Regions from separate parts of the Janthinobacterium sp. BJB446 genome, predicted to be linked through region 2. Evidence: predicted binding sites of a transcription regulator. Region 2 holds the regulator's gene; the other holds the start of a gene.
What was found. Region 2 encodes LexA, which represses DNA repair genes until DNA is damaged. Its sites were predicted from a motif close to ACTGTATNNNNATACAGT; they were not measured.

Region 1 (11,939 bases), on a different contig from region 2:
AAGCGCGAGGCGATCAGGCCGACGGCGTAGATCTGCGCCACCACATACGTAAACGAGACGATGATGGTGGCGGCCACGGCCACCACGCGCACGCTGGCGCCCCGTTTGTCGGTACCGCTGCCATAGCGGGCGGCGAGGAAATCGGGAATCGTGTACTGGCTGAACTTGCGCAGGTAGGGGGCGATCAATAGCGCCACCAGGCAATAGCCGCCCGTCCAGCCCATGATGAAGGCCAGGCCGTCAAAGCCGTTCAGGTACAGGCCGCCGGCCAGGCTGATGAAGCTGGCCGCCGAAATCCAGTCGGCGGCCGTGGCCATGCCGTTGAACATGGCCGGTACCCTGCGTCCCGCCACATAGTATTCGGTGACGTTCGAGGTGCGGCTGATGACGCCGATGGTGGCGTACAGGGTGATGGTGACGAGCATGAACAGGTAGCCGATCCATGCGCGCGGCATGCCTTCCTGTTCCAGCACCGACAGGGCCAGCAGGAAGGCGGCGAAACCGGCCGTAAACAGCAGGTAGTAGCGGCACAGCCGCGCAAAGAAGCTGCGCTGGTCGCTCATGCGTGCTCCTCTGCATGAAAAGCCCGGTCGAGGCGCTGCATGCGCCAGGCATACAAGGCGATGATGGCCAGGTACACCAGCGAGGCGCCCTGGGCCGCCATATAGAAGGGCAGCGGCCAGCCGAACAGATTTAAGTGCAACAGTTCGCGCGCATAAAACACGGTCAGGAAGCCCGTCAGCAACCAGACCAGCAGCAGGATGGCCGTCAGGCGCCGCGTCTTGCGCCAGTGGATATCGCGGCGCGCCTGCAGTTCGGGGTTGGGCGTGCGCAACGGCACTGCGGGAAGGCTGGGCTTATCCATACGTGACCTCATCCTCTTCTGGCGCGTCCGGCAACAGCAAGGCGATGCTCAGGCGCAGCAGGGTGCCCGGCAGCTTCGGCGAGTGCGCGCGCGGATTGTTAAAAATATCGACTTCGGCGCCATGCTGCTGGGCAATTTCGCGCACGATGGCCAGGCCCAGGCCGCTACCGTCGACATTGCTGCCGAGAATGCGATAAAAGCGTTCAAAGACGTGGGCCCGCTCGGCCTGCGGTATGCCGGGGCCCGTATCTTCCACTTCCAGGATGGCCAGTTCCAGGGTGCTGCGCACGCGCACCGTGACGCTGCCGCCCGACGGCGTGTAGCGCAGGGCATTGTCGATCAGGTTGCTCAGCAGCTCGCGCAGCATCATGGCATTGCCGGAAATCATGATCGCATAGGCGGGCTGCTCGAAGCCCAGGTCGATATGCTGGGCAAACGAGGCTTGCACCCAGTCCTGCACCACGCCACGCGCCAGTTCGCTCAGCTCGATCGGTTCGAACGCCGTGCCCGCCTGAGGCTGGTTTTCCGCGCGCGCCAAGGCCAGCAGCTGGTTGACCAGGCGCGTGGCCGCTTCCGAACTTTTCGCCAGTTGCAGCAGCGAGCGGTGGATCTCGTCGTGGTCGGTCTGGCGCAGCGCCAGCTCGGATTGCATACGCATGCCGGCCAGCGGCGTTTTCATCTGGTGCGCGGCATCGGCGATGAAGCGCTTCTGCATGTCGATCGACAACGACAGGCGCGCCAGCATCTCGTTGAGCGAACCGACCAGCGGCGTGATTTCCTCTGGTACCTGGCCCGATTCGATGGGCGATAAATCGTCGGGCGGCCGGGCGCGTATGCGTTCCTGCAATTGTGCCAGTGGCGACAGGCCGCGCGCCAGGGCAAACCAGACCAGGGCCAGGATCACGGGCAGGATGATGAACTGCGGCAAGATCACGCCCTTGATGATTTCATTGGCCAACTGAGCGCGTTTTTCCAGGGTTTCCGCCACCTGCACCAGCGCGCGCTGCGGCTCGTCGTTGTTGCTGGACGGAATGTCGAGATAGCTGAACGCCACGCGCACGGGCGTGCCATGGATGGTGTCGTTGCGAAACAGCACCATGCCGCTGCGGTATTTGTCGGGATCCTGCGGCGGCGGCAAATCGCGGTCGCCGTCGAGGTATTCGCCGCGCGGACCCACCACCAGGTAATACAGGGTGTCGATATCGTCGCCGCGCAGGAAGTCGCGGCCCTTGGTGTTACTGTTCTTTTCCGGCACGCGGCGCAGCATGGCGCCGTCGGCCTGCTTGACCTGCTGCGTGAGCACGGTCACGCTGTCTTCCAGCGCATGGTCGAACGGCTGATTGGCGATGCCCTTGGCCACCAGATAGGTGATGGCGATGCTCATCGGCCACAGCAGCAGCAAGGGCGCCAGCATCCAGTCGAGGATTTCGCCAAACAGCGAATGCTCGATGGTGTCGTCCTGCTCCGTGGTGGGCGGCTCGAACCAGTCGTCGTCGTCCGCTTCGTCCGCTGGCGCCTCGCGCACCTTCACTTGCTGGCGGGTCCGCTGGCCGGGCTTGCCGATTCGCCCGCTTCGGCGTTCAGGCGCGCCGCTTCCGAGTATTTTTCCAGGCAATAGCCGAGGCCGCGCACGGTGGCGATGCGCACGCCGCCCACCTCGATCTTCTTGCGCAAGCGGTGCACATACACTTCGATGGCATTGTTCGACACTTCTTCGCCCCATTCGCACAGGTGGTCGACCAGCTGTTCTTTCGAGACGAGGCGGCCGGTGCGGCCCAGCAGGATTTCCAGCAAGCCTAGTTCGCGCGCCGACAGGTCGAGCATCTGGTCGTTGATGTAGGCGCTGCGCCCCACCTGGTCGTAGCTGAGGGGGCCGTGCTTGATGATGGTGGCGCCGCCGCCGGCGCCGCGGCGCGTCAGGGCGCGCACTCTTGCCTCCAGTTCCGACAAGGCGAACGGCTTGGCCATATAATCATCGGCACCAAGATCGAGGCCATTCACGCGCTGCTCGATGGAATCGGCGGCCGTCAGGATCAGCACCGGCAGCAGCGAGGCGCGCGCGCGCAGGCGGCGCAGCACTTCCAGGCCGGACATCTTGGGCAGGCCCAAGTCGAGGATCAGCAAGTCGAATTCCTGGGTGGAGAGCGCCGTATCGGCCTCCTGGCCCGTCTTGACGTAGTCGATCGCATAACCGGACTGGCGCAGCGAGCGGGTCAGGCCATCGGCCAGCACGCTGTCATCTTCGGCAAGTAAAATACGCATGGTGCACTTCCTATGCTTGCGGCGGTAGAAGTTTGTATTGTGTTTCATTTTCCGCAAGGTGGCGAGTTTTTGTGAGAAACCAGGCTTGTATTGATCTGTTTCAAAACAAATCCACGTTCCGCTTGCATTGATCACTGTTTTTTTATACAGTACTGTCTGTGTAAAGAATTTAACCCACTGGCGCTATCGCAGGCTGCGGGATTCACGTGAATCCGCAACTGTAGAACGGCTGAAAGAACATATGGACGATAAAAAAGCTGTAGTACCCGCATCGGAAAAAGCCAAGGCGCTCGCCGCCGCACTGGCGCAGATCGAGAAGCAGTTTGGCAAAGGTTCGGTCATGCGCATGGATGCCAGCGCAGCGATCGAAGAAGTGCAAGTCGTGTCGACCGGTTCGCTCGGCCTCGATATCGCGCTGGGCGTGGGCGGTTTGCCGCGCGGCCGCGTGGTGGAAATCTACGGTCCGGAATCGTCGGGTAAAACCACCCTGACCCTGCAAACCATCGCTGAGATGCAAAAACTGGGCGGCACCTGCGCCTTTATCGATGCCGAGCACGCGCTCGATGTCGGTTACGCGCAAAAGCTGGGCGTGAACCTGCATGAATTGCTGATCTCGCAACCGGATACGGGCGAGCAGGCGCTGGAAATCTGCGACGCCCTCGTGCGTTCTGGCAGCGTCGACCTCGTCGTCATCGACTCCGTGGCCGCACTGACGCCACGCGCCGAGATCGAAGGCGACATGGGCGATTCCCTGCCAGGCTTGCAAGCGCGCCTGATGTCGCAAGCCCTGCGCAAGCTGACCGGTTCCATCAACCGCACGAATACCCTGGTCATCTTCATCAACCAGATCCGCATGAAGATCGGCGTGATGTTCGGCAGCCCGGAAACGACCACCGGCGGCAATGCGCTGAAATTCTACGCCTCCGTGCGCCTGGATATCCGCCGCACCGGCTCGATCAAGTCCGGCGATGAAGTGATCGGCAACGAAACCAAGGTCAAGGTCGTCAAGAACAAGATCGCGCCACCGTTCAAGGAAGCGCACTTCGACATCCTGTACGGCGCCGGCACCTCGCGCGAAGGCGAAATCTTGGATTTGGGCTCGGATGCCAAGATCGTGGAAAAATCCGGTTCGTGGTACAGCTACAACGGCGAACGCATCGGCCAGGGCAAGGACAACGCCCGCGCCTTCCTGCAAGAGCGTCCGGCGCTGGCCCGCGAAATCGAAAACAAGGTCCGCGCTTCGCTGGGCGTGCGCGAACTGCCGCCGCTGGCCGCTGAAAAGCCGGAAAAATCGGATAAAGCCGCCGACAAGGCTGCCAAGGCTGCGGAAGCCAAGGCAGAGTAGGTCGGATTAGCGCGGCAAAGCCGCGCGTAATCCGACAACACCACAGACGTCAACAATGTTGTCGGATCAGACGCCAACAATGTTGTCGGATTACGGCCCAAGGGACCTAATCCGACCTACGCGCGGCTCGCCGCATAGTATGACCACGATCGCCGTCCCGCGCTGTTGCGCCGGGCGGCGATTGTGTTTGGATGGCTTGATCGTGGAATGAAAAGACAAGGTGGGTGTATGGCCGCAGTACAACTAAGCCTGAAGGGCAGGGCGCTACGCTTTCTGTCGATGCGCGAACACAGCCGCATGGAATTGCGGCGCAAGCTGCAGCGCCATGCGCAGGAGGGCGATGATGTGGAAGCCTTGCTCGACAGCCTGGAGCAGGCGAACTGGCTATCGCAGGAGCGCTTTTCCGAGTCGCTGATCCACCGCCGCTCGGCCCGTTTCGGCAATAGCCGCATCATGGCGGAATTGCAAAGCCATGGCATCGGTGGCGAGGCGCTGCAGGAACTCAAGGCGGGCCTGGCCGAAGGGGAGGTTGCGCGTGCCTGCGAGGTGTGGCGCCGCAAATTTGGCGAGGTGGCGCAGGATGCCGAGCAGCGCAACAAGCAGATGCGCTTCCTGATGCAGCGCGGTTTTTCCCAGCGTGCCGTGCAGGTGGCCTTGAAGGGGCTGGAGCCCGAGGACGACTAGGTGCGCGCCGCTGACCGTCCAGCTGGCCCCGGTCTCGCTGTGTTCGATCTGCAACAGTTCATGGCTGCCCTGTACCTTGCTTGTCAGGCAAGCTCGCTCCAGATCATTGTGTTACTGGTAAGTTCACTTTCCTTGCCATCCGCCTGGCAATCGGATGGCATATTGTTGCGCTGCATGGGGCCGGGCTTGGCCGCGCTGCTGTCGGCTGGGCCGGCGCGGCAATCTGAGGTATGTCGCGGCATCCATCGGCCATATCTATCATCACCATCCGTGATAATGGTGTCAATTTCCATGTGTATTCTTTATGCTTTGAAATGTTTTTATCGAAGCAATGAAAAATTATGTTGCGGCGCAACCAGCGCCCAGTGTGCTACACTTTTAGGGTTTTTGCGGCGCCGCAGGTGCGGTTGCTGTTCGTAGAAGCTGCGAACAGAGTGCTTTAGGCACATGGCTGCTTACTAAATTATGGCCGCGCAAGCGGCATCGGTCTTATGCCCCTGTCAACTCCCGTATCCCGGCGCGCCCTACGGCACTCCCGTGTTATCGACGTCCAAGCGTATGTGCGCGACGACGGCCTGTGGGATATTGACGCCCATATCACCGATATCAAAAGCTATGACGCGACCCTGGCCTCCGGCCCCCGTCCCGCCGGCGCCCCTCTGCATGACCTCCATTTACGCATTACCGTCGATCGCGAACTGAACATTGTCGAGGCCGAGGCTGCCTCCGATGCCGTACCCTATCCCGGTTTTTGCGATACCATCGGCCCCGCTTACAGGGCGCTGATCGGTCTGAATTTATTGAAGAATTTCCGCCGCGACTTGAAACAGCGCCTGGCGGGAATCGCCGGCTGTACCCATTTGACCGAACTGGCGCAAGTCTTGCCGACTGCGACGGTTCAGGCATTTGCCGGCGATGTCTGGTCGACCCGCGACGGTGCGAATGCTGACTTATCGCATGAAAAGCCGTTTCAACTCGACAAATGCCACGCCCTGCGCACGGATGGCGGGGCAGTTGCACAGTATTACCCGCGCTGGGTAGCCAAGCCGTGACCCCGGCGCTTTCCTGTTTTTTTTGCACCACTAACCGTATTTTTACACATCAGTATCAGAAGGGAAGCCAGCATGAAAATCCATGAGTATCAAGCCAAAGAAATCCTCCGGCAATTCGGAGTGACGGTACCACGCGGTATTCCGTGCATGTCCGTCGAAGAAGCCGTCAAGGCTGCGGAAACCCTGGGCGGCCCGGTGTGGGTTGTCAAGGCGCAGATCCACGCAGGTGGCCGCGGCAAGGGCGGCGGCGTGAAAGTGGCAAAATCGATGGAACAGGTCAAGGAATACGCTGACCAGATCATGGGCATGCAGCTGATCACGCATCAGACCAGCGCCGAAGGCCAGAAAGTCAACCGCCTGCTGGTGGAAGAAGGCGCCGACATCAAACAGGAACTGTATGTTTCGCTGGTCACCGACCGCGTCACCCAGAAAATCGTGCTGATGGCATCGTCCGAAGGCGGCATGGACATCGAAGAAGTGGCCGAGAGCCACCCAGAGAAGATCCACCACGTCACCATCGAGCCGAGCGTTGGCCTGACCGATGCCCAGGCAGACGACATCGCGACCAAAATCGGCGTGCCTGCCGGTTCCATCGTCGACGCCCGCGTCAACCTGCAAGGCCTGTACAAAGCATACTGGGAAACCGATTGCTCGCTGGCCGAAATCAATCCGCTGATCGTCACCGGCAGCGGCAAGGTCATCGCTCTGGACGCCAAGTTCAACTTTGACCCGAACGCCCTGTTCCGTCATCCGGAAATCATCGCCCTGCGCGACCTGGACGAAGAAGATCCAGCTGAAATCGAAGCGTCGAAATTCGACCTGGCCTACATCTCGCTCGACGGCAACATCGGTTGCCTGGTGAACGGCGCCGGCCTGGCCATGGCCACCATGGACACGATCAAACTGTTCGGCGGCGAGCCAGCCAACTTCCTGGACGTCGGCGGCGGCGCCACGGCAGAAAAAGTGACCGAAGCGTTCAAGATCATGTTGAAAAACCCAGGCCTGAAAGCCATCCTGGTGAACATTTTCGGCGGCATCATGCGTTGCGACGTGATCGCTGAAGGCGTTATCGCCGCAGTGAAAGCCGTCTCGCTGAACGTACCGCTGGTCGTGCGCATGAAGGGCACCAACGAAGACCTGGGCAAAAAGATGCTGGCCGATTCCGGTCTGCCTATCATCGCAGCCGACACCATGGAAGATGCAGCCAAGAGCGTCGTTGCCGCTGCTGCCGGTCAAGCTTAATTAAGGAATCAACATGTCCATTCTGATCAATAAAGATACCAAAGTCGTTACCCAAGGGATCACCGGCAAGACCGGCCAGTTCCACACCCGCGGTTGCCGCGATTACGCGAACGGCAAAGCTGCCTTCGTGGCAGGCGTGAACCCGAAGAAAGCCGGCGAAGATTTCGAAGGCATTCCTATTTTCGCTAACGTTACCGAAGCGAAAAAAGAAACCGGCGCCAATGTTTCCGTGATCTACGTACCGCCAGCAGGCGCGGCAGCGGCGATCTGGGAAGCTGTCGAAGCTGAAATGGATCTGGCCATTTGCATCACCGAAGGCATTCCTGTGCGTGACATGATGGCCCTGAAAGACCGCATGGCCAAAGCCAACAGCAAAACCTTGCTGCTGGGCCCTAACTGCCCGGGCTTGATCACGCCAGACGAAATCAAGATCGGCATCATGCCAGGCCACATCCACAAGAAGGGCCGTATCGGCGTGGTGTCGCGTTCGGGCACCCTGACCTATGAAGCAGTGGGTCAGCTGACCGCGCTGGGCCTGGGCCAATCGTCGGCAGTCGGCATCGGCGGCGACCCGATCAACGGTCTGAAGCACATCGACATCATGAAGATGTTCAATGATGATCCTGATACCGACGCGGTCATCATGATCGGCGAAATCGGTGGTCCGGACGAAGCCAACGCAGCTTATTGGATCAAAGACAACATGAAAAAACCGGTCGTCGGCTTCATCGCTGGCGTAACCGCTCCTCCAGGCAAGCGCATGGGCCACGCCGGCGCGCTGATCTCGGGCGGTGCCGATACGGCACAAGCCAAGCTGGAAATCATGGAAGCTTGCGGCATCACCGTGACCAAAAACCCGTCGGAAATGGCGCGTCTGCTGAAAGCCATGCTGTAATTCCAGCCTGGTCATAGCAGTACAAAAAAGGAGCTTCGGCTCCTTTTTTTTTTGTCCGCAAGACAGGCCGATTCCCGGCCGGGGGGCGACGGTGCTGGTCCGATACGGCCCAAATGCGTCGCTTTTCTTTCCACGTGCGCCGCCGCTGCCCGGGCGCGCCGCTGGCATGGCGCTTGCACCATGCACGGCGTGAGCAATGCACAATGGGAGGATACGATGCGCGCGCAAAGCGGATTTACCCTGATAGAGCTGATGATCGTGGTGGCCATCGCCGGCATCCTGGCGGCCGTGGCCATTCCCCAATATGGCGACTACACGATGCGGGCCAAGGTCAGCAATGTGCTGGCGGCCGCTGCCCCCTTGAAAACGGCCGTGGCCCTGTGCGTGCAGGAAAACGGCGGGCTGGCCACCGCCTGCAGCACGCCCACCCAGGCCGTGCCCAGCACCATCCCCGTGTTCAGCGCCACGCGCGAAGTGGCCAGCGCCACAGTGGACAAGGGCGATATCGTGCTGACCCTGGCGTCCGACCTGGGCACGGGTATCGGTGGACAAACCGTGACGATGACCATGAAGCCGGGCACGAGCAGCCTGACCTGGTTCAATAGCACCACCGTGACGAATGCGGCGGCGAAGGAAGCGATTACCAAAAACAACATTCCCGAGGTGACGCCGACGCTGTAAGTGGCGCCTGCCGCGCCAGCGTCAGACGATTTTTTGCCGGTCCGCGATCAGCGCTTCATAGGTGAGGTTTTGCAGCAGGGTGTAGTGGGTCGGTTCCAGATCGATGAATTGCACACCATACGTATAGATTTCCGCCACGCCGGCGGCATGGCCATTCGACGGCTTGCCCACGCTGACGTTCTGGATGCGGGCGCGCGTGTTGACGCGCATCTGGTGCTTGTTCGGCTGCACCAGCAGGGTAAAGCTCAGTGCCACGCCTTCGTCATCGGGCGTGAGCATGCTGGGCGCCTCGATCAGCGCGCCCGAGACGCTGAGGTTGACGATGAACACGGGCACGGCCGCCACGTCGCGATAGCTGAGCTGCGCCGGAATTTCCACTTTCACGCGCATGGCCGTGCGCAGGCTGGTGCCCTGGATGGCATCGGGAAAGCTCAGGTGGACATAATTGAGGGGGCGGCCAAAGATGCGCAGCACGCTGCAGGAAAACGAACAGACGGTGACGCCGGAAAATACGCGGATGGTCAGCTTGTCGCCTTCGTTGAGGACGATGGACGCGCCGTTTTCCATGGGAATCTTGACGATCAGGTACTCGTCTTTCACATAGCCGATCACGGTCGAGAAATGCTGGATGGGTTTGATGGTGCGGTGCGTGATGAACTGGATGCGTCCCCCCACCTGCAGATTCATGGCCTCGAATTCGAAGTCCTGGAGCTTGGTTTCTGCGGTGGGCTTGTTGCTTGTCATGCGATGCTCATCTGGATATGGACGACTCGCAGTATGCATGATTTCTTAATGAAAAAGCATTTATATCAATGAAATTCATATTGGCATCGAAAAATGCCATGCGCAGGTGCAGGTACGCGGTTCAGGCTTTACAATTGCGTCAATATTGACGAACGTAAACCTTATGCAACGCAGCTACTTCTGGACCATGTTGTTCCTGATCCTGCATCAAATCGACGCTGCCTACTGGAAAGAGTGGGAGATGTTTCATGTGCCGGGCGGCGTGCAGGGTTTTCTCGTGTTTAACCTGGCGGCGATTGCCGTGGTGCTGGCCGGTTACCGGCATGTGTTGCTGAACACCAGACACGCGTCCCGCTATGCGGCAGTATGCGCCGTGCTGGGCGTGGGAACGTGTCTGATCCACGCCGGCTTTGCGCTGGCGGGGCTGCAACAGTTCCACTTGCCCCTGTCCGTGGCCGTCATCGCGCTATGCCTGCTGTGTGGTGCCTGGCTGCTGCGCGACCTGCGCCGCGTCAAGCTCCATCCTGCGCGCCAGGCAAAATAATCACACCTCGGCGTGCCAGTCGCCCGACTTGCCGCCATGCTTTTCCAGCACGCGCACATTCGTCATGACCATGCCACGGTCGACGGCCTTGCACATGTCGTAGATCGTCAATAATCCGATCTGCACGGAAGTGAGCGCTTCCATTTCCACGCCCGTCTTGCCTGTGATATCGGCCTTGACGCTTAAAGGTACTGAGTGCCAGGTACGCTTGGCAGACTATGTATATAGCATCTTTTTGTTTTCCTGCCATAGATTTCCGATTCATGAAGTGTACTGATTCATGTATTGATGACGGCTTTTGGTCAATGCCTTGTTGGTGATCTGAAGTTGTTGCTGATGCAGTGGATTATCAGCTATTCGCAGTCGCTGCCTTGCCTATCAAGTGCGTCAACAAGTCTGCAAGTCTGCAAGTCCCATCCTTCCTGCTTATTACTTGCCACCTTCTATTCTATTGCTGTTTTTGTATTTTGCATGGATTCATGTGAAGACAGCAATGTCATTTTTTCCTATAAGACATATCTTTCGATTTTTCTCAATAAAGAGCGTTTTTTTATTCGATATATTTCAGGAGTGTTGTTAGTGCTTTCTGAGATGTATGAGCAATATCCCCTTCATCCATGCTGCATGGAAGGTGACCTGAATGTGGACGCCTGCGAACACCGTATGCGCCAGACGTGATGTTTTTCTATGGATGTCAACATGACTTCAATGATGAAAAATCTTCGTTTGTTTAAGTATCTTCTCGGGCTATCTTGTATTTTGGTAATTGCCGCATGCGGCGGCGGTACTGGCAGTGCGCCTGACGCACCTGTAATTATTCCCGTCACCCCCGTTCCGCCGTTCACTCCGGTCACTCCGGTGATCCCGGTTACCCCGGTCATCCCAGTCACCCCGGTCCCACCAATCATCCCAGTCATTCCCGTCACCCCCGTTATTCCTGATCCCTTGCCCGAACTACGAATTTTGGTCATCGGTCAATCGATATCGTCGAATTGCAATGAACATGTTTATCCTGCTGTGGATAATGTATTTCAGGTTGGTAAAGATGGCGTGATAAAAATCGCAAGCGATCCCTTTGAGTGGGCCGATTGTAAGAATGGATCAATGTGGATGCCGCTGGGGAAAAAGCTGATTGGAGCCGGTATCGCGCGTAAAGTGATTTTCATGCCGATCGGCGTGGGGGGAACCAAAGTGTCGGATTGGCAGGCAGGTGGCGTGGCATTTGGAAAACTCAACAGTGCAATCGGATTAATCCAGGCGCAAGAAATTAAATTTGATTTTGCGTTTTGGCACCAGGGTTCCTCGGATTTTGGTACAGATAAGGATTTATATGTGCGACGATTGGGTGAGGTAATTGACTACGTCAATAGTAAAGTCAAGGTAAACCGCTGGATGATTGCCGTTCATTCGCGTTGCGGGATGGCATATGACCGTAATATCGAGTCTGCTCAATTAGTATTTGGCAATGCTCCTCATTTGAAGCGTTATCCCGGACCAAACACTAATTTGCTGGGTGATGAGTACAGGTTTGATGCTTGTCATTTCACCGAAAAAGGACAAGAAAGAATGGCGTCGATGTGGCTCGATTCAGTGAAAGCTGCTCTTGAATGACATCTGCATGAAGT
Region 2 (11,939 bases):
GATGAGCTTGCGCAGCACGCCGCGGTCGCGCACGATCTCGGCGTAGCGCCGGATGTTCGCGGCCGATGGCGTGTTTTGCGCCATGGCGTTCAGGTAAGCGAGTCCGCCCACATCATCGGCCTTGCCGAGCTGGGTCAGGGTTTCAAAAACAGTAATGACATCGGCTGGCTTGGAAGCGTTAACCATCTTGACGATTTGCTCGAAGATGATGCGATGGTCATAGCGATAGAAATCCTCCGCATGCATGAAGTCGGCGATGCGGTCATACGCGGCATTGTCGCGCAGCAGACCACCAATGACGGATTGTTCTGCTTCGATCGAATGCGGCGGAATACGGAGGGAATCCAGTTGCGGATCAGAGGGGGCGTTCATGGCGCGAATTATACCCGCTTCGGCGTGCTGGCAAAAATAAAGGGCTGAAATTGAGCGAAAAAAAGGCCACAAAAAAGCCGGGCGAACCCGGCTTTTCATAGTGCGGCAACGCTTGCGGGCCAGGCCCGCAGACGATTACGCGTTCGCGTCTGGTACGACAGCGATAACAACTTCCACGACCACGTCGGTGTGCAGAGCAACCGAAACGTTGTGCTCGCCAACGATCTTCAGCGGGCCGGTAGGCATGCGGATTTGTGCTTTTTCAACAGCAAAACCTTGCTTGGTCAGCGCTTCAGCGATGTCGAAGTTGGTGACGGAACCGAACAGACGGCCATCAACACCAGCTTTTTGAGCAACTTGAACGGTCAGGCCGCTCAGTTTTTCGCCCTGGGCTTGCGATGCGGCCAGTTTGGCGGCAGCAGCTTTTTCCAGTTCGGCGCGCTTGACTTCGAATTCAGCCACAGCGGTTGCCGTAGCACGACGTGCCAGGCGTTGCGGGATCAGGAAGTTACGTGCGTAACCGTCTTTGACTTTGACGACTTCGCCGAGGTTACCGACGTTAACAACTTTTTCTAACAGAATGATTTGCATAGTTCTTCTCCAGGAATATCTGACCGATTAAGCGTGGTGCAGATCGGTGTATGGCAGCAGCGCGAGGAAGCGAGCGCGCTTGATTGCGGTGTCAACTTGGCGCTGGTAGTGCGCTTTGGTACCGGTCAGGCGTGCTGGCATGATCTTGCCGTTTTCTTGGACGAAGTCTTTCAGCGTGTCGACGTCTTTGTAGTCGACTTGCTCAACGTGAGCTGCGGTGAAGCGGCAGAACTTCTTGCGTTTGAACAACGGGTTTTGCTGTTTGCGTTTTTCTTTAAGCTTGAGCTTATTTTTGTCGAACTTTTTACCGAATGCCATGTCAGGCTCCTGTATCTAAAATGCGCTAGTCAGAATTGACTGCACTAAAATCAATGATGTGAAACACCAAACTCTTGCTGTTGCGGCTCTTCCTGGCCAGGAAACCCGTGAACTGATATACCCCGCCCAAGCTTGCCTGACTGAACCTGCCTGAAATTTCGCCAGCGGCTAGCGCGGCAACATCAAACTCGGTCAAACGGGCAATCCCTGCTTCCATCTGCTGCGAACTGTGTTGCAATACTGCATTCACAATCGGCAGCCCTGCCGGGGTATAGCGCAATATTTCGCGCTCGGCAATGATGGCGGTTACTTGTAGCTGGTTCAGCGCACGATCCTGGTCAAGAATTAAGCTGCTGCTGCGGCTGGAGCGGCTGCTGGTGCTTCGGTGCGGTGGCTTTTGGCCGCGTCTTCGCGTTGTACCGATTTCATCATCGGCGAAGGAGCTGTTTCAGCTTTCTTCATTTTAACGGTCAGGTGACGCAACACGGCATCATTGAATTTGAATGCTGTTTCCAACTCGACCAGGGTCTCGTTGTCGCATTCGATGTTCAGGCAGATGTAGTGTGCTTTAGGCAGCTTTTGGATCGAGTAAGCCATTTGACGGCGGCCCCAATCTTCCACGCGGTGAACCGAACCGCCGCGGGTGGTTACGCTGGCTTTGTAGCGTTCGATCATCGCGGGCACTTGCTCGCTTTGGTCCGGATGGACGATAAAGACTATTTCATAATGACGCATGCAAACTCCTTCAGGTCGGATTGATAATCGCCCACCCCGGCGTCAAGACGGGTGTGGGAAGGTCAGCCGAAGATTATAACCGCCTTTTGCAAACGTTTCAATCATTCCTTCCACCAGCGCCCGAAAAGCCCGCGCGCCACCGTGCTTTCCGCCCCTGGACAAGTATTTCTTGCGAAATTCGCCTAAAACACGGAAATCCCCTTGCATAGTGGGCGATACTGTACAAAAATACAGACTGTTCATATAGACAGCATTTTAGTATGCACCCACCGCTCATGATCAAGCTGACAGCACGACAAGAACAAATCCTGAACCTGATCAAGGACGCGATTGAAAACACGGGCTTTCCTCCCACCCGTGCCGAAATCGCCAATGAACTGGGTTTCAAATCGGCCAATGCGGCCGAAGAGCATTTGCAGGCCCTGGCCCGCAAGGGCGCGATCGAGATTTCTCCCGGCACCTCGCGCGGCATCCGCCTGATCGGCGCGGCCGCTGAAGCCCTGCCATCGAAAGTGCCGGCAGCGCTGCTGATGTCGCTGCCCCTGATCGGCCGGGTGGCGGCAGGCTCGCCCATTCTGGCACAGGAAAACCTGGAAGCGAGCTACAACGTGGACCCCGCCCTGTTTTCTGCCAAGCCCGACTTCCTGCTGAAGGTGCGCGGCTGGTCCATGCGCGACGCCGGCATCATGGATGGCGATTTACTGGCCGTCAAGAAGGTCGATAGCGCCAAGAATGGCCAGATCGTCGTCGCCCGCATCGGCGACGAAGTCACCGTCAAGCGCTACAAGAAAACGGGTTCCGTCATCGAATTGCTGCCGGAAAACCCCGACTTCAAGGTCATTACCGTATCGCCGGAAGATGAATTCGCCCTGGAAGGTTTGGCGGTAGGCTTGATGCGCAGCTGGCATTGAACCTCCGCATGTAAAAAGGGCCGCAACAGCATGACTGTTGCGGCCCTTTTTTATTGCCCAGGCGTTTTATGCGTCCAGGGCGCTACGGAAATCCTCGAGCAAGTCCGCCTCATCCTCGATACCGACGGACACGCGGATCAGGGATTCGGCGATGCCCATGCTGGCGCGGCGCTCGGCGCCCATCTCGTAAAAGATCGTGTGGGCGACGGGAATGACCAGGGTGCGCGTGTCGCCGAGATTGCTCGCTGGAATGGCAAGATTGAGACGATTGAGGAAATCGAAGCAATCGATGCCATCCTTCAGCTCAAAGCTGAACAGCGAGCCATAGCTGCGGAACAAATCCGTCGCCAGCGCGTGCTGCGGATGCGCGGCCAGGCCCGGGTAATGCACGGCCGCTACCCGCGGGTCGGCAGCCAGCATGGTGGCCAGCGCCAGGGCGTTCGAGCAGGTGCGGTCCATGCGCAAGGCCATGGTTTCCGCGCCGACGGCGATATGGTGCGCCGCTTCCGGCCCCAGGGATGCGCCGAAATCGCGCAAGGCCTTGGCGCGGATTTGCGCGATGCCCCACTGCGCCGGCGCCGCCTTCTTGTAATTGTCGAAAATGTTCGGATACTGCGTCCAGTCGAACACGCCCGTGTCCGTCAAGCTGCCGCCCAGGGCATTGCCGTGGCCGCCGATGGATTTTGTCAGCGCATTGACCACCAGGCCCGCGCCCACGGCTTTCGGGCGGAACAGGTAGGGCGTCGTCATCGTATTGTCGACGATGTACAAAATGCCGCGTTCCTTGCACAACGCGCCGATCTTCGCCAGATCGGCGATCTGCGTGCGCGGATTGGCGATGGTTTCCACAAACACGATGCGCGTTTGCGGCGTGATGGCGGCGGCCACGTTGGCCACGTCCGTGGCGTCGACGAACGACACGCCGATGCCCTGCCCCGTCACCGTTTGCCACAGGCTGTTGGTGTTGCCAAACAAAAAGGCCGACGACACGACATGATCGCCCGCGCGCAAGAGCGCCTGCACCACGGCGCCGATGGCGCCCATGCCGGTGGCGAAGCACAGCGTGGCGACGCCGTCTTCCATCTTGTTGACCTTGTCTTCCAGCGCGGAAACGGTCGGATTGCCCTGGCGGCCGTAGCGGAAGCCGGGCTCCTTGCCCTGGAATACGGAAGCGAGCTGGCGCGCATCGCCGTAGCCGAAGGCAACGGAAGTATGCACGGGCTTGTGCAGGGAACCGTGCTCGATGCCCTTGCGGCGGTCGTTATGCAGGATGGTGGTGGTAAAGCCGTAGTTTTTTTTATCGTTCATGATCGCGGAGCAAAAAAAGCCCGGCGCTAGCCGGGCAAGATAATTACGCTTCTGTTGTCGCCAGGTTCAGGTTCAGCTGGGAACGCGGCGTATCTTCGGGCGCTGCCGCCTTCGGATGATGGCGCGCATATTCCAGGCGGTCCAGGTATTCCTGCGACACGTCGCCCGTCACGTACACGCCATCGAAGCACGACGCTTCGAAGTTGGTCAGGGCCGGGTTGACGTCGGCGATGGCCTGCTTGAGCGCGCCGATGTCCTGGTACACTAGGTAGTCGGCCGTGATTTCGCGGCACACTTCTTCCGTCGTGCGGCCATAGGCGATCAGTTCGTCGCGCGTCGGCATGTCGATGCCGTACACGTTCGGGTAGATCACCGGCGGCGCAGCCGAGGCGAAGATGACTTTCGTCGCGCCCGCTTCGCGCGCCATCTGCACGATTTCACGGCTGGTGGTGCCGCGCACGATGGAATCGTCGACCAGCAGCACGACCTTGTCCTTGAATTCGGACGGGATCGCGTTGAGCTTCTGGCGCACGGATTTCTTGCGCGCCGCCTGGCCCGGCATGATGAAGGTACGGCCGATATAGCGGTTCTTGATGAAGCCTTCGCGGTACTCGATGTTCAGCGCCATGGCCAGCTGGATGGCGGCCGGACGCGAGGAATCGGGAATCGGCATGACCACGTCGATATGCACGCCTGGCAATTCGGCGCGGATCTTCTCGGCCAGGTACTCGCCCATTTTCAGGCGCGTGGCGTACACGGAGGCACCGTCGATGACGGAGTCGGGACGGGCCAGGTAGACGAATTCGAACACGCACGGGTTCAGGCTGGCATTGTCGGCGCATTGGGCGCTGTGCAATTGCTTGTCAGCATCGATGAAGACGGCTTCGCCGGGGCCGATGTCGCGCACGAAGCGGAAGCCCATGCCTTCCAGGGCCACGGATTCGGAAGCGATCAGGTATTCCGGACCTTGCTCCGTTTCATTGATGCCCAGGCACAGCGGGCGGATGCCGTGCGGATCGCGGAAGGCCAGCAAGCCCACGCCGGCGATTTGCGCCACGGCGGCGTAACCACCCTTGACGCGGCGGTTCAGCACGGTAACGGCCTTGAAGATGGCTTCCGGGTCCAGGTTCAGGCCCGTCGTCGCTTCTTGGATTTCATGCGCCAGCACGTTGAGCAGCACTTCCGAATCGGAATCGGTATTGATGTGGCGGCGGTCATTCTTGAACATTTCCAGCTTCAACTGTTCCCAGTTGGTCAGGTTGCCATTGTGCGCCAGGGTGATGCCGAACGGCGCATTCACATAGAACGGTTGTGCTTCCTCTTCGCTCGACGAACCGGCCGTCGGGTAGCGGCAATGGCCGATGCCCGTCGTGCCTTGCAGCGAACGCATGTTGCGCGTACGGAAGACGTCACGCACGAGGCCATTGGCTTTGTGCATGGAAAACATACTGCTGTGATTGGTCGCAATCCCTGCCGCGTCCTGACCGCGATGTTGCAGGAGCAACAATGCATCATAGAGCAATTGATTGACAGGTTGATGGGAAACGACGCCGACGATGCCACACATGGTGTGCTCCTAAACTGTGCTACTGATTTTAAAAAAAATTCAAAATTTCACATGCTGCGCGTAAGCGGCAGGCAGATAAGGCTTGATGGCGCGCGCGCCCTGCTCCGCGAGCGGGCTGAGCTGCGCGTTTTTCCAGAATGGCTGCTGCGGTATGGACGTCATGCCACACAAGATGACGGCGGTCAGCACGATCACAAGGCCCCGCGCCACGCCAAACAGGCTGCCCAGGGTGCGGTCGGCCAGGCTCAGGCCCGTCACCTTGACGAGCGCGTCGACCGTCATGGACAGCAATCCCATCAAAATGCGTACGCCGATGAACAGCACCACGAAAGCCAGCAACAAACGGATGGCTTCGCCCGGCACGGCTTCCGGCAGGAATTTCGCCAGCGTGGCGCCATAGGCGTTGGCAATGACGAAAGCCACGATCCAGCTGACCAATGACAGTATTTCCTTGACCAGGCCACGCATCATGCTGATCAGCACGGACGTCACCAGCACGAACAGCACCAGGTAATCGAAGATCGTCACGCGCGCTCAGTGCAACATCACGCCGGTACCAGGCTGCCGCCCAGGCCCAGCTTTTGCAGCTTGGCGCGGGTCTTTTCGGCGTCTTCGCGGCTGCCGAACGGGCCCACGCGCACGCGGATGCGCTCGCCCGCCGGGCTGGAGACTTTTTGCGTGTACGACTTGATGCCCGCTTCGCGCAGCTTGTCCTGCAATTCGTCGACCTTGTCCTGCGTCGCCAAGGCCGCCACCTGCACCACGAACTTGCCGCTGCCGGCGTCGTGCGCCTTGTCTTGTACTTTCTCTTGCGGCTTGCCTTCCAGGATAGCCAGCGCGCGCGCGGCATCGTCGGCCGATTGCGCCGGCTTGGCAGGCTTAGTCTCGGGCTTCGCTTCCGGTTTCACCTCATGCTTGGGCTCGGGCTTGGGCTCGTGTTTCGGCTCAGGCTTGGGTTCGTGCTTCGCTTCCGGTTTCGGCTCCACCTTGACCGGCTTGGGCTCAGGCTTGGGCTCAGGTTTCGGTTCCACATAGGTCGGCTTGACCGTTGCAGGCTGCACGGCGGCCAGCACGGGCGCCGGTGTGGGCGTAGGCTTGGCTGCAGGCGGCAGCGGCGCATCGACGATTTCCTCGGACTGGTCCAGGCCATTCGCTGCGGCCTGGGCCGGAACGGCCGGCACGGGCGCCGGTGCAGGTGCGGCGGCCTTTTCCTTCGACGGAATGTCGATGGCGATATCGTTGAAGGGCGCCTTCGGCTCGGAATCGAGCAGCATTGGCAAGCCGACAGCTACGCCCAGGGCCAGGGCAATCGCCCCGACCAGGCGGCGGCGTGCGCGCTTCTTTTCAGGCAAGACCGGATCCGGCGCTTCCTTGCCGCCACGGCGCGATCCGCCGCCACCGGAGGTGTTGGCTGCGCGCTTGCGGGTCGGCGACTGTGCTTCGCCAGGGACATAAAAGCCGCTGTCTTCGCCAGAGGATTCTTGCTTGTTTTTAAACAGTTTCGAGAACAAGCCCATGCGTGATTTTCAGTCGAGTGCGTTTCAGTGAAGTGAGGATTTTCGGGCCTTCATCACGCCGGCAACGGTGAGGAAAGAACCAAAGACCACAATTCTATCATTCTCACCGGCCCGGCTCATTGCATTTGCAAAAGCTTGTGCCGGATCATCGAAAATAGACACAGTATGTTCGCTGCTGTCGGGCTTGTCTTCGAGCATGATCTGCACCTTGGCGGCCAGTTCGGAGGCCGTGGCCGCGCGCGGTGAAGGCAGGCCCGTCAGGCACCAGTGGTCGACGTGCTCGCTCATCGCGGCCAGTACGCCATCGATATCCTTGTCCAGCATGGAGCCGAACACGGCATACGTGTACGGGTGGAAACCCATATTGCCCAGGTTCTGGTTCAGCGCCGAGGCTGCATGGGGGTTGTGCGCCACGTCGAGGATCACGCTGGGGCGGCCAGGCAAGACCTGGAAGCGGCCCGGCAGTTCCACCGTCACGAGGCCGGTGCGCACTTCCTGCGCGCCCACGGGCAGTTTCAGCTTCAGCACTTCCAGCGCGGCCAGCACGGCCGTCGCATTGAGGATCTGGTTGGCGCCGCGCAAGCTCGGGTAAGCGAGCGAATTGCGGCGCTGCTCGCGCCCGCCATAGTTCCACTGCTGCTTGTCGCCCGAATAATTGAAATCGCGGCCCATCAGCCACAGGTCCGCGCCGATGGCTTCCGCGTGGTCGATCAGCGACTGCGGCGGCACGGGGTCGCTGCAAATGGCCGCCTTGCCCGGACGGAAGATACCCGCCTTTTCAAAGCCGATCGCTTCGCGCGTGTCGCCCAGGTAATCCGTGTGGTCGATATCGACGCTGGTGACGATAGCCACGTCGGCGTCGATCACGTTGACGGCGTCGAGGCGCCCGCCCAGGCCCACTTCGAGGATGGCCACGTCCAGCTTGGCCTGCGACAGCAGGTGCAGGATCGCCAGGGTGGTGAATTCGAAATACGTCAGCGGCGTGTCGCCACGCACGGCTTCGACGGCATTGAAGCTGGCGACAAGCTGTTCATCGCTGGCCATCTCGCCCAGCACGCGGGCGCGCTCGTTAAAATCAAGAAAGTGCGGCTTGATGTAGAGCCCCACTTTGTAGCCGGCACGCAACAACACGGATTCCAGCATGGCGCAGGTGGACCCCTTGCCATTCGTGCCTGCCACCATGATCACGGGGCAAGTAAACGCCAGCTGCATGCGCGCCTTGACGGCTTGCACGCGGTCCAGGCCCATGTTGATCTGGGTTTCCGAATGGCGGGTTTCCAGCAGGGCTAGCCAGTCCGGCAAGGTGGTGGGGAGGTTTTGCATGGGAGACTTCTTGAAAAGAGTGCGCGAGGCGGAAAAGACATGAGACCCAAACCGAAGACTGGGGTCGGACCCTGAGGGTCCGACCCCGGCAGTTCAGGTTTTGGGGTAAATCAAATTACGCAAGTACTTCGACAGCCTGGTTTTGCAACAAGGCCAGCAGGCGGGCGATTTCTTCGCGCATCTTGCGGCGGTCGACGATCATGTCGACGGCGCCCTTGGTGACGAGGAACTCGGCGCGCTGGAAGCCTTCCGGCAGTTTTTCACGCACGGTGTTTTCAATCACGCGCGGACCGGCAAAGCCGATCAGCGCTTTCGGTTCAGCGATGACCACGTCGCCCATGAAGGCGAACGAAGCGGACACGCCACCCATGGTCGGGTCGGTCAGCACGCTGATGAATGGCAATTTCTTTTCCGACAGCTTGGTCAGCATGGCCGTGGTTTTCGCCATCTGCATCAGGGACAGCAAGCCTTCCTGCATGCGCGCGCCACCGGTGGCGGTGATGCAAATGAACGGCACTTTCTGTTCCAGCGCGATCTGCGCGCCGCGCACGAAGCGCTCGCCCACGACGGAGCCCATGGAGCCGCCCATGAATTCGAATTCGAAGCACGCCACGACAACCGGCAGGCTCATGATGGCGCCGCCCATGACGACCATCGCATCCGTCTCGCCCGTCGCTTCCATGGCGGACTTCAGGCGGTCCGGGTATTTCTTGCTGTCCTTGAATTTCAAGGTATCGACGGGCAGGATTTCCTGGCCGATTTCATAGCGGCCGCCCGCGTCGAGCAGGCTGTCGAGGCGTTCACGCGCGCGGATGCGCATGTGGTGGTCGCATTTCGGGCACACGTGCAAATTCGACTCCAGGTCCGTACGGTACAGCACGGCTTCGCACGACGGGCACTTGACCCACAGGCCTTCCGGCATGGTCTTGCGCGCGGCGGCATCAGAACGCTGGATGCGCGGTGGCAGCAGTTTTTCCAACCAACTCATATTTTCTCCTTGGGCCCTTGTAGGGGTAGCGTCGGTGGACGCCCCCGGCAGACGGTAAACGGCGACGCCCCGCAGGGCGCCACCAAAAATTTTATCTATTGCACAATAACAGGCAAATCAGTGGCCGAAGTGTAGCCGTTTATCGCCGGGCTGTCGAACTTTGCCGCCACCCGAGCTTGCGTAAACAACAAGCTTGCTCAGGCGTCCAGTGCGGCGCGGATGCTTGCCGTAAAGCTGCGCACGGCGTCGACGGCGCCACCTTCCGGGGCATTTTCAATCTCCTGGATGATGCGGCTGCCGATCACGACGGCATCGGCCACCTTGGCAACGGCCTTGGCCGTGGCGCCATCGCGGATGCCGAAGCCCACGCCGACAGGTAATTTTACATGCTGGCGGATGGCCGCGAGGCGCTCTGCCACCTGTTCCGTATCAATGTTGCCGGCGCCCGTGACGCCTTTCAGCGACACATAATAGCTGAAGCCGCCGCCAACCTTGGCCACTTGCGCAATGCGCTCTTCAGTCGAGGTGGGCGCCAGCAGGAAGATCAGGTCGAGCCCAGCCTCGCGCATGGCGGCGGCGAATTCCTCGCACTCTTCCGGCGGATAGTCGACGACGATGGCGCCATCGGCGCCGGCCGCTTGCGCTGCATCAATAAACGCGGCGCTGCCGATGCGCTCGATGGGGTTGGCATAGCCCATCAGCACGACGGGCGTCGTCTGGTTCGTTGCGCGGAACTGGCGCACATAGCCGAACACATCGTGGATGCCCACATTGAATTTCAAAGCCCGTTCGCAGGCACGCTGGATGACGGGGCCTTCGGCCATGGGGTCGGAAAACGGCACGCCCAGCTCCAGCACGTCGGCGCCGCCCTCGACGAGTGCGTGCATCAGGGGCACGGTGGCGTCAGGGCCGGGGTCGCCGGCGGTGATGAAAGTGACCAGGGCGGTCTTGTTGTTGGATTTTAAATTGGCAAAAGTGGCGGAGATACGGGACATGATGAGCTTTCTTAATGATGGATAGATGGAATGATTTCAACCCAAAGCAAAGGCTGGGGTCAGTCCCTGCGGGATCGGAATGCGCACCCCTGGCGCGCACTCCCCCGGCGGGTCTGACCCCGTTGACACGCTGCTAGTTGAAATTGAGTCCCATGCGCTCCGCCACGGTATGCATGTCCTTGTCGCCACGGCCCGACAGGTTGGCCAATACAATTTTATCTTTCGGCAAGGTAGCCGCCAGCTTGGCCGCGTAGGCCAGCGCGTGCGACGATTCCAGGGCCGGGATGATGCCTTCGATATGGCAGCAGTCGTGAAACGCTTGCAGCGCCTCGTCGTCCGTGATCGACACGTATTGCGCGCGGCCCGAATCTTTCAGCCACGCGTGTTCCGGGCCCACGCCCGGATAGTCGAGGCCGGCCGAGACGGAGTGCGTCTCGATGATCTGGCCATTTTCATCCTGCAGCAGGTAGGTGCGGTTGCCGTGCAGCACGCCCGGAAAGCCCGCCGTCAGCGAAGCCGAGTGCTTGCCCGTGTCCAGCCCTTCGCCGGCCGCTTCCACGCCGATCAGTTTCACGTCCTTCTGGTCGATGTACGGGTAAAAGATACCCATGGCGTTCGAGCCGCCGCCGATGCAGGCCAGCACGTAGTCGGGCTGGCGGCCCGTCATTTCCGGCATCTGCACCAGGCATTCCTCGCCGATCACGGACTGGAAGTCGCGCACCATCATCGGATACGGATGGGGGCCGGCCACGGTGCCGATGATATAAAAGGTGTTTTCGATATTCGTGACCCAGTCGCGCATGGCTTCGTTCAGCGCATCCTTGAGGGTCTTGGAGCCGGATTCGACGGGCACGACGGTCGCGCCCAGCAATTTCATGCGGTACACGTTCTGCGCCTGGCGCTTGACGTCTTCGCTGCCCATGTAGACCACGCATTCGAGGCCGAAGCGGGCGCAGATGGTGGCCGTGGCCACGCCATGCTGGCCAGCGCCCGTCTCGGCGATGATGCGCGGCTTGCCCATGCGCTTGGCCAGCAGGGCCTGGCCGATCACGTTATTGATCTTGTGCGCGCCCGTGTGGTTCAAGTCTTCGCGCTTGAAATAGATTTGCGCGCCGCCAGCCATCTCGGACCAGCGCTTGGCGTGGTAGATGGGCGACGGACGGCCAACAAAGTGCTTGAGCTCGTAGCGGAACTCTTCGAGGAATTCCGGGTCCGCGCTGTAGCGCGCGTAAGCGTCCTTCAGCTCGGCCAGCGCGTGGGTCAGCGTTTCAGCAACAAACGAGCCGCCATAGGGGCCGAAGTGGCCGCGTACGT

Region 1: the regulator LexA is predicted to act here: its motif matches at 3,261-3,278, upstream of recA (recombinase RecA).

What each region holds. Positions count from the first base shown of each region.
Region 1 is NZ_PDZK01000002.1:534,513-546,451, reverse strand. It holds gene CSQ92_RS18170 (sodium:solute symporter family protein) at 1-563, opposite strand, end outside; gene CSQ92_RS18165 (DUF4212 domain-containing protein) at 560-865, opposite strand; gene CSQ92_RS18160 (sensor histidine kinase) at 858-2,390, opposite strand; gene CSQ92_RS18155 (response regulator) at 2,393-3,127, opposite strand; gene recA (recombinase RecA) at 3,369-4,472, shown strand; gene recX (recombination regulator RecX) at 4,701-5,156, shown strand; gene CSQ92_RS28805 (hypothetical protein) at 5,240-5,449, opposite strand; gene CSQ92_RS18140 (DUF2889 domain-containing protein) at 5,648-6,208, shown strand; gene sucC (ADP-forming succinate--CoA ligase subunit beta) at 6,281-7,450, shown strand; gene sucD (succinate--CoA ligase subunit alpha) at 7,464-8,345, shown strand; gene CSQ92_RS18125 (pilin) at 8,562-9,026, shown strand; gene CSQ92_RS18120 (flagellar brake protein) at 9,048-9,770, opposite strand; gene CSQ92_RS18115 (DUF6713 family protein) at 9,934-10,314, shown strand; partial or broken gene CSQ92_RS18110 (cyclic pyranopterin monophosphate synthase MoaC) at 10,315-10,512, opposite strand; gene CSQ92_RS18105 (sialate O-acetylesterase) at 11,014-11,925, shown strand.
Region 2 is NZ_PDZK01000001.1:3,114,499-3,126,437, forward strand. It holds gene CSQ92_RS13755 (replicative DNA helicase) at 1-372, opposite strand, end outside; gene rplI (50S ribosomal protein L9) at 508-963, opposite strand; gene rpsR (30S ribosomal protein S18) at 991-1,281, opposite strand; gene priB (primosomal replication protein N) at 1,307-1,606, opposite strand; gene rpsF (30S ribosomal protein S6) at 1,627-2,016, opposite strand; gene lexA (transcriptional repressor LexA) at 2,292-2,927, shown strand; gene CSQ92_RS13785 (cystathionine gamma-synthase family protein) at 2,994-4,235, opposite strand; gene purF (amidophosphoribosyltransferase) at 4,279-5,802, opposite strand; gene CSQ92_RS13795 (CvpA family protein) at 5,842-6,330, opposite strand; gene CSQ92_RS13800 (SPOR domain-containing protein) at 6,348-7,319, opposite strand; gene folC (bifunctional tetrahydrofolate synthase/dihydrofolate synthase) at 7,344-8,642, opposite strand; gene accD (acetyl-CoA carboxylase, carboxyltransferase subunit beta) at 8,758-9,630, opposite strand; gene trpA (tryptophan synthase subunit alpha) at 9,828-10,625, opposite strand; gene trpB (tryptophan synthase subunit beta) at 10,759-11,939, opposite strand, start outside.